Regions from separate parts of the Pseudomonas fulva genome, predicted to be linked through region 1. Evidence: riboswitches for the same ligand, from Rfam matches in the RefSeq annotation. Region 1 holds a riboswitch; the other holds the start of a gene.
What was found. A riboswitch is a leader RNA that binds a small molecule or an ion and turns the genes downstream of it on or off. The one in region 1 is predicted to bind manganese.

Region 2: another riboswitch for manganese. It lies ahead of K8U54_RS04255 (TMEM165/GDT1 family protein); the one in region 1 lies ahead of mntP (manganese efflux pump MntP).

What each region holds. Positions count from the first base shown of each region.
Region 1 is NZ_CP082928.1:5,043,781-5,047,959, reverse strand. It holds gene K8U54_RS23315 (fumarate reductase/succinate dehydrogenase flavoprotein subunit) at 1-624, opposite strand, end outside; gene K8U54_RS23310 (GntR family transcriptional regulator) at 627-1,376, opposite strand; gene mntP (manganese efflux pump MntP) at 1,756-2,286, opposite strand; yybP-ykoY riboswitch at 2,327-2,493, opposite strand; gene K8U54_RS23300 (2-hydroxyacid dehydrogenase) at 2,672-3,628, opposite strand; gene K8U54_RS23295 (SDR family oxidoreductase) at 3,661-4,179, opposite strand, start outside.
Region 2 is NZ_CP082928.1:944,321-948,499, forward strand. It holds gene K8U54_RS04245 (2-hydroxyacid dehydrogenase) at 1-144, shown strand, start outside; gene K8U54_RS04250 (class I SAM-dependent methyltransferase) at 217-1,215, shown strand; yybP-ykoY riboswitch at 1,277-1,421, shown strand; gene K8U54_RS04255 (TMEM165/GDT1 family protein) at 1,512-2,099, shown strand; gene K8U54_RS04260 (M48 family metallopeptidase) at 2,222-3,040, opposite strand; gene K8U54_RS04265 (SOS response-associated peptidase) at 3,199-3,816, opposite strand; gene K8U54_RS04270 (DUF2007 domain-containing protein) at 3,851-4,111, opposite strand; gene K8U54_RS04275 (CPXCG motif-containing cysteine-rich protein) at 4,111-4,179, opposite strand, start outside.

The sequences.
Region 1 (4,179 bases):
CAAGTAGCCTGACGACGGTAGGCCGAGACGCCCCGCGGCACCACAACAGAGAATCACTGCCTTGGCCTTGATCACGTGAAAATCGGCGGTGCGGCAGTCGAAACCCATCAGGCCGTTGACCGAACCGTCGGCAGCGGTCAGCAAACGCGTGGCCACCAGGCGATTGGTGATGTCTACCCGGGCACGCTTGAGCTGGCGATACAGCACCTTCTTGATGTCGTGCCCTTCAGGCATCGGCAGCACGTAGGCGCCCATGTGGTGAACCTTCTTCACCGCATAGTCGCCTGTCTCGTCCTTCTCGAACTTGACGCCCCAGCGGTCGAGCTGCTCGATGGTTTCGAAGCTATGGGTGGCATAGGCGTAAACGGCGGCCTGGTTGACGATGCCGTCGTTGGCTACGGTGATTTCCTTGGTGTACTGCTCCGGCGTAGCGTGGCCGGGGATCACCGCGTTATTGAGGCCATCCATGCCCATGCTGATGGCACCGCTGCGCTTGACGTTGGCCTTGTCGACCAGCAGCACGCGCAGGTTCTTGTTGCGCTCCTTGGCTTTGATCGCCGCCATCGGGCCAGCCGTGCCGCCGCCGATGACGACGATGTCGTATTCCTGCTCCAGGGTGTCGATGCTCATGACTGGGCGCCCTTCTGTCGGTCGATGCGCAGGCGATACTGGAAGGCATCGCCGCGGTAATAGAGGTGTTCGAAATCCAGTGGTGTGCCGTCGGCGGTGTGGGTCAGGCGCTCGATACGCATGATCGGCGCGCCCTCTTCCACATTCAGCGCCTGGGTCAGGTCACTGTCGGCAAGCACCGCGTCGATGGCCAGATAGGCATGGCCGAGAGCGATGCCACAGTCGTTTTCCAGAATCAGGAAGATGTCACGGGTCACCAGATCCGCCTTCTCGAGCCTTTCGCCGACGGCATGGGGCAGCCAGGTGATCTCCAGGGAGATCGGCTCGCGGTTGATCAGCCGCACCCGGCGGATTTCCGTGACGGTGCGGCCCTCCGCCACTTGCAGGCGCTCGGCCACCAGGGCCGAGGCCGGGACATGGCGCAGGCTGCGCAGCTTGTTGAGTACCTCGTAGCCCATCTGTTTCATCGACTCGCCCAGCCCCTGCAGCGTGCTGACGTTCTGGAAGGCCTTGGGCTTGGCCACGAAGGTGCCCTTGCCATGGATCTTGAAGATCAGCCCTTCCTTCTGCAGGTCGCCCAGTGCCTGGCGCACGGTAATGCGGCTGACGCCATAGGTCTGGCCCAGTTCGGCTTCCGAGGGCATGCGGCTGTGGGGCGCGTAGCTGCCATCAAGAATGCGCGCACGCAGCAATTCCTTGAGCTGGCTGTAAAGGGGAACGGGCGATAGAGGGATGAGCTGAGACATCTGTATCCTTTTTGATCGACTTGTCATAACAAGTAGTGACAAGAAAATAACGAAAAAGCCCAAGCTCAGGAAATATTGATATCGAATAAGCATATGGCAGCCGGTATGGACGCCAGCAGTTGGAAACAAGCCTTTCCCCGGCGGACAGCGGTGCGAGATCGCACCGCGAAGACCTGTAAGGTGAAAGTGCCAACAACGCTTACGCACAAGGCGCGGTTCTAGCCTGCGTAGTCGCCGCGGTTCGGCAGAATGCCGGTTGATCACAGGCGACGCCAGCGGGGTATGGTCTGGACACCGGAGCCATGCGTCAGCCGATGGAGGTCCGCTTGATGGTGCTAGACAAACCCGCTGCAACTCGCTGGATCAAGCCCGGCTTCCATCACAACGTGTGGTCATAGAGAATCGCCGCGCCCACGCCGATCAGAACCAGGCCACCGAGGATTTCCGCCTTGCGGCCGATCGCGGTGCCGATCAGGCGCCCGAGCATCACGCCAATGGTGACCATGGTCATGGTTGCCAGGCCGATGGCCAGCGCCGCAACCCAGATGTTCACATCGACGAAAGCCAGGCCGACGCCCACGGCCAGCGCGTCGATGCTGGTGGCGAACGCCGTGGCGGCCAGCAGCCAGAAGGAATGCGAGGTGGGTTTGTCTGCTTCGCCGTCGCCGCTCTCGGGCTGCAAGCCTGCGTAGATCATGTGGCCGCCGAGCACCAGCAACAAGGTAAAGGCGATCCAGTGATCCCACTGCTCCACATAGCCCGCCGCGGCCTGGCCGATGAACCAGCCGACCACAGGCGTGATGGCTTCGATCACACCGAAGATCAGACCGGTGCGCAGGGCATCGAGAAACCTGGGTTTGTGCAGGGAGGCGCCCTTGCCGACAGCCGCGGCGAAGGCATCGGTGGACATGGCGAAGGCCAGCAAGACAAGAGAAAGGAAACTCACGGTTACGTCTCGGTCGGGCTATGAGTCAATGACGGATACACGCGCCCGACCTCAGGCACGTATCAGTCATTGGTCTCACCAACCGAAAGGTGTTCGTACCACGGCTGCTGCCGAGAATGTTGATACGAACGCTGCCGAGCGAACCCGGAAGCAGGCTACTCCCCAAAGAGGCCCGCACTTTACTCAAAAGCGCAGCGCGAAAAAACCATTTTTTCTGCCGGGAAATCGCTTGCCAGGGCGGGCAAGGCTTGTCCGGGACAGGCGTGCACGCTGTCGACGGGCCAGCGCAGGATAAAACAGGGGCCGCACGGCCCCAAGGGGCGGCTCGACGAGCCGCCATCCGCAAGAGTCAGCCGGTGACGCAGCCGTTCGGCTTGCGCCCGGCGAACACCTCGACCAGGCTGGCGACAACCATCTCGCCCATGCGCGTGCGCGTCTGCACCGTGGCGCTGGCGCGGTGCGGCTGCAGCACCACCCGCTCGAGCTCGAACAGCTCGCCCGGTACCCGGGGCTCGTCGGCGAACACGTCCAGCCCGGCCCCGGCGATCTGCCCGCTCTGCAGCGCGGCGACCAGGGCCGGCTCGTCGACCAGCTTGCCGCGGGCGATATTGATCAGGTAGCTGTCGCGCCCCAGGGCCTGCAGCACCTCGGCATTGACGATGGCCTCGCCCTTGTCGGCCGCCGCCGCCAGGATCAGTGCATCGCTGTCACGGGCCAGGCTCGGCAGATCGGCCACGAAGGTGTGCGGCACGTCGCCCATCGCGTGCAGGTCGGTGTAGCTGATCGGGCAACCGAAGGCCGCCGCGCGGGCGGCTACCGCGCGCCCCACCCGGCCCATGCCGACGATACCGATACGCATGCCGGAAACCTGCCGGGCCAGGGGCAGCGGCACCAGCGGCGTGGCGCTTTTCGCCCATTGGCCGCTGCGCACGTAGCGGTCGCCGGTGCTGATGCCGCGACACAGGTCGATCAGCAGGCCGATGGCCAGGTCGGCGACGTCTTCGGTCAGTGCGCCAATGGTGGCGGTGACCTGAATGCCACGGTCACGGGCATAGGCCAGATCGATCGCATCGGTGCCCACGCCGTTGACCGCCACCACTTCGAGCTTCGGCAGCTGCGCCATCAGCGCCTGGCTGATGCCGGTATGCCCGCCGGTAATCACCCCGCGGATAGTGGCGCCGTGCTGCGCCAGGTAGGCGGCCTTGTCGGCCTGCTCGTGGTAACGGCGAATGGTGAACAGCTCATCGAGCTGGGCGCGGATCTCGGGAATCAGAATGGGGCTGAGCTGCAGGACTTCTGGTTTCATGGGTACCTCGATTGGTGTCTTGGGCAGGTCGTTCAGCCACGCCCGACAAAGGGCATGTTGGTGGCCATCACGGTCATGTTCAGCACGTTGGCCGACAGCGGCAGCGCAGCGATGTAGCGCACCGCATCGGCGACGTGGCCGACGTCGACCATCGGCTCGACGGCGATCTCGCCATTGGCCTGGCGCACGCCCCTGGTCATGCGCACCGACAGCTCGGTCAGGGCATTGCCGATGTCGATCTGGCTGCAGGCGATGCCGAATTCGCGACCATCCAGCGCCAGGGACTTGGTCAGCCCCAGCACCGCATGCTTGCTGGTGGTGTAGGCGCTGCTAAGGGGGCGCGGCGTGTGCGCCGAGATCGAGCCGTTGTTGATGATCCGGCCGCCCTGGGGCGACTGCTTGCGCATCAGCCGGAACGCGCCACGGGCGCAGAGGAAAACGCCATTGAGGTTGGTGTCGATGACGTTGCGCCACTGCTCGACATCCAGCTCGTCCAGCGTCACGGCCGGCGTGTTGACGCCGGCGTTGTTGAAGATCACGTCGAGCCGGCC
Region 2 (4,179 bases), 1.3 Mb from region 1:
CTGCTGGCTGCCGACATCCCGCGCCTGATCATCACGCCCCACAGCGCCTGGGGTGCCCGCGAGGCGCGCCAGCGGATCGTTGGCCAACTGGCGGAAAACGCGGCGGGCTTCTTCGCCGGGCAGGCCAAACGCCAGGTCAACTGATCGCCTGGCGCGTCGGGCTTGCAGCTTGCGGCGCAGGCCCCTACCCTTCGCGCTTTTGCCGGGGTAGATCTGATGGATCCGCGAAGTGAAGTGCTGCTGCGCCAGGCCGAGCTGTTCGCTGGCCCCGCCCTGCTCGCGGGCCTGCCGGCCGATGATCTGCTGGCACACCTGCCCCAGGCCTCGGGCTGGGGCTGGCATGCCGGTGACCAGGCGAGGCTCGAGGCGCGCTTCGCCGGGCGCAGTACGTTCGACGTGGCACCACCAGCGCCTGGTTTCGAGACAGCGGTGTTGTTCCTGCCCAAATCCCGCGAGTTGACGGCCTACCTGCTCGATGCCCTGGCCGCCCGCCTGCCCGGCAAGCTGCTCTACCTGGTTGGCGAAAAGCGCGCCGGCGTCGAGCGCGCGGCCAAGCAGATGGCGGCCTACGGCACGCCGCGCAAACTCGACAGCGCGCGCCACTGCCAGCTGTGGCAGGTGCGCGTGGCTCAGGCGCCCATGCAACCCGCTCTCGCCTCGCTGGTCCAGCGCTACAGCCTGCCGCTCGATGACGGCCCGCTCGAGGTGGTCACCCTGCCTGGGGTGTTCAGCCACGGCCGGCTGGATACCGGCAGCGCGCTGCTGCTCAAGCATCTGGATCGACTGCCAGGCGGTCATCTGCTGGACTTTGGTTGTGGTGCCGGCGTGCTCGGTGCGGTACTCAAACGCCGCTATCCGCACAGCCAGGTCACCCTGCTGGACGTCGATGCCTTCGCCGTCGCCAGCAGCCGCCTGACGCTGGCTGCCAATGGCCTGCAGGCGGAGGTCATCAGTGGCGATGGTATCGCCGCGGCGCCCGTCGAGCTGAGCGCCATCCTCAGCAACCCACCTTTCCACCAGGGTGTGCATACCCACTACCAGGCCAGCGAAGACCTGTTGCGCCAGGCCTCCCGGCACCTGCGCAAGGGCGGCGAGATCCGCCTGGTGGCCAACCGCTTTCTCAAGTACCCGCCGCTGATCGAACAACATATCGGCGCCTGCCACACCCTGGCCGACGCCGATGGTTTCCGTATCTACCAGGCGCTCAACCCGTAAAGGCCCGCGCCTGCGGCACAGCGGCGCAGGCCTTGCCCAACGAACGGCGTTTGGGCAGAATGCGCGCGTCCTAGGGGAGTAGTCTCCCGCGAGCGCCCGCTCGCCCGGCATGCATCAACATACTTGGTCGGCTGACCATGGTGCGTGCGACCCAAGATCCGCCCAGACGGATCGGCGCCGTTCGGCTCGAACGCCGCGCAGGGTTTGACAAGACCTATGACACGAACACCTTACCCGGGGCGGGAAGGCTGTACGTGTCATAGCCGTGTCTACCCGCCCCTTTAGGAACCTCGATGCTGGAATCTCTTTTCGTTCCCACCCTGATCGTTGCCCTGGCGGAAATCGGCGACAAGACGCAGCTGCTCGCGCTGTTGCTGGCCGCGCGCTTTCGCAGGCCCTGGCCGATCATCTGGGGCATGGTGGTCGCCACCCTCGCCAACCACCTGGCCGCGGGGGCGGTGGGCAATTGGGTAGCCGGCCTGCTGTCGCCGGCACTGCTGAGCTGGATCCTGGCAGCCTCGTTCATCGCCGTGGCGCTGTGGACGCTGATCCCGGACAAGCTCGATGACGACGAAAGCTCCAACCTCAAGCGCTACGGGCCGTTCCTGACCACGCTGATCGCCTTCTTCCTGGCGGAGATGGGTGACAAGACCCAGGTGGCGACGGTCATGCTCGCCGCCCAGTACCCGCACTTCATCATGGTGGTGCTCGGCACCACGCTGGGCATGCTGATCGCCAACGTGCCGGTGGTGCTGGCCGGCAACTTCGCCGCCGACCGCCTGCCGCTCACCCTGATTCGCCGACTCGCCGCCATCGCCTTCGCGGCACTGGCGATCTATGCCGCCTACCAGGCGATGCTGCTGAGCGGGATCCTGAACGGCTGATCAAGGGTTCGAGGCCGCCGCCGATCCAGACAGCGGCCTCGAACTAAGTCCGAGTGGCCAGAGCACGACCAGCTGCCTGGTTGGCTAACCGGCCCGTTTGCCGGATGCCAATGTCGCGAGGATCAGCTTTTCTTGGCCTGCTGATACAGGGGCATGACCTTGGGAATGGCGGCCTGCAGCGAGGCGATACGGCTCGACGAGGACGGGTGGGTGCTCATGAACTCCGGCGGCGCCCCTTCGCTGGCCTTGGCCATCTTCTCCCACAGGGTGACCGCCGCGTTGGGGTTGAAGCCCGCACGGGCAGCCAGCTCCAGGCCGATCAGGTCGGCTTCGTTCTCGTTGCTGCGGCTGTTGGGCAGCGTCATGCCGTAGTTCACCGCGGCATCGGCCAGTGCCATCTGATCCGAGCTCACGCCCAGCAGCGCGGCAGCGCCCTGCTTGGCCATGTTCAGCCCATAGGCCTTGGACATCGCCTCGCGGCCATGCTCACGCAGGGCGTGGGCGATCTCGTGGCCCATGACCGCAGCGATTTCGTCATCGGTGAGCTTCAGCTTCTCGATGATGCCGCTGTAGAAGATGATCTTGCCGCCGGGGCCGCAGTTGGCATTGAGCTCAGGGCTCTTGATCAGGTTGACCTCCCACTGCCACTGCGCCGAATCCGGGCGGAACAACGGCGCCTGCTTGATCAGCCGATCGGCGATACGCTGCAGGCGTTTGGCATCGGCACTGGTCTTGTCCAGCACGCCTTGGCTGGAGGCCTTCTGCAGGGTTTCCTGGTAGGACTGGGCGTACATCTGGTTGACCTCATCGGTCGACAGCGCGCTGAACATGTACTGCTTGCGCTCGACACCTACCGCCCCACCGCTGGTGGTGTTGACGGCTTGGCATCCTGCCAGCAGCAGTGCCGCGGTCAGCGTGGTAATGGACAACGACGATTTCATGCTGGAGCTCCCTGGGAAATTGAGCGAGTTATGCTAGCAGGCTGTTGAAAAACTACCTACGTTGCCGCCGCGTCGTTAAAAACAGCTCGCGTCAGTTGCCTCGCCTAGGCTGTTCAGCGGCCTGCTGAGGCTGCCATATTCAAGCACAGGCCAAAGCCTCAGGCAGGCGTCAGACACTCCGGCCCGTCGAGCTTCGGGTCATTGACCAGATTGCTCAATACCCGTTCCCGCAGGGGCTGCGGTCTGCCGACGAGCAGCGCCTGCAGCTCCTCGAGTGGCGTATCGGCGGCCAGCCAGCGCTGCCTGTCGTGTGCACTGAGAATCAACGGGCGGCGCAGCGTCGCGGCCGCCTGGGTGATCATCGCCGTGCTCAGGTAAACCTGCCCCTCGACGGGATAGGCCTCCCAGACTGCGGCGAAATACAGCAGCGACTCCTCGCTGCTCAGCCAGTACGGCCTCTTGCGCGCGGCACCGCGCCATTCGTAGAAGCCGTTGGCCGGAATCAGGCCGCGGCGCAGGCGAAACGCGTCGCGAAACATCGGCTGCTCGGCCAGGGTTTCGGCGCGGGCGTGGGCCGGCGTTTTCGACAGGTCCTTCAACCAGGGGGGGGTCAACCCCCAGCGCGCGCGAACCAGCGCAGGCTGTTCATGGTCGCTGCGCAATAACAGCACCTGGGAGCCAGGCGCGAAGTTCCAGTGGGGCTGCTGGTCAGCGGGAAAGCCTGGCTGCGCCGCAAAGGCGGGCGTCCAGCGAAACAGCGCGAAGCGTCCACTCATGAAAGGCTCATCGGGATGGGGTGGCACACGCCGCTCAACACAGCAGCACGCCCTGAACGGAATCCGGCTCGTCACCGGGTAGCGGTTGCGCACCATTGTACTCGCCGATCAGCCAGCGGGCGCGCTCGGCGTCGGCGTCCTCGACCAGCAGGCCGAGCAGGCCGCACGCCGGCAGCTCGCCCACCGCGCCAGCCAGATGAGCACCGACCAGATGCGCCTGGATGCCCTCGCTGGCCAGCATGGCCTTGAGCAATTCGCCTTCCATCAGGTCCTGGGGCTCGTAGACGCGCTTCATCAGTCGTTCTCTCCCCGCACATCCAGCTGCCAGCTCTGGCCATCGGTTTCGAGCAGGAAAACGATGGG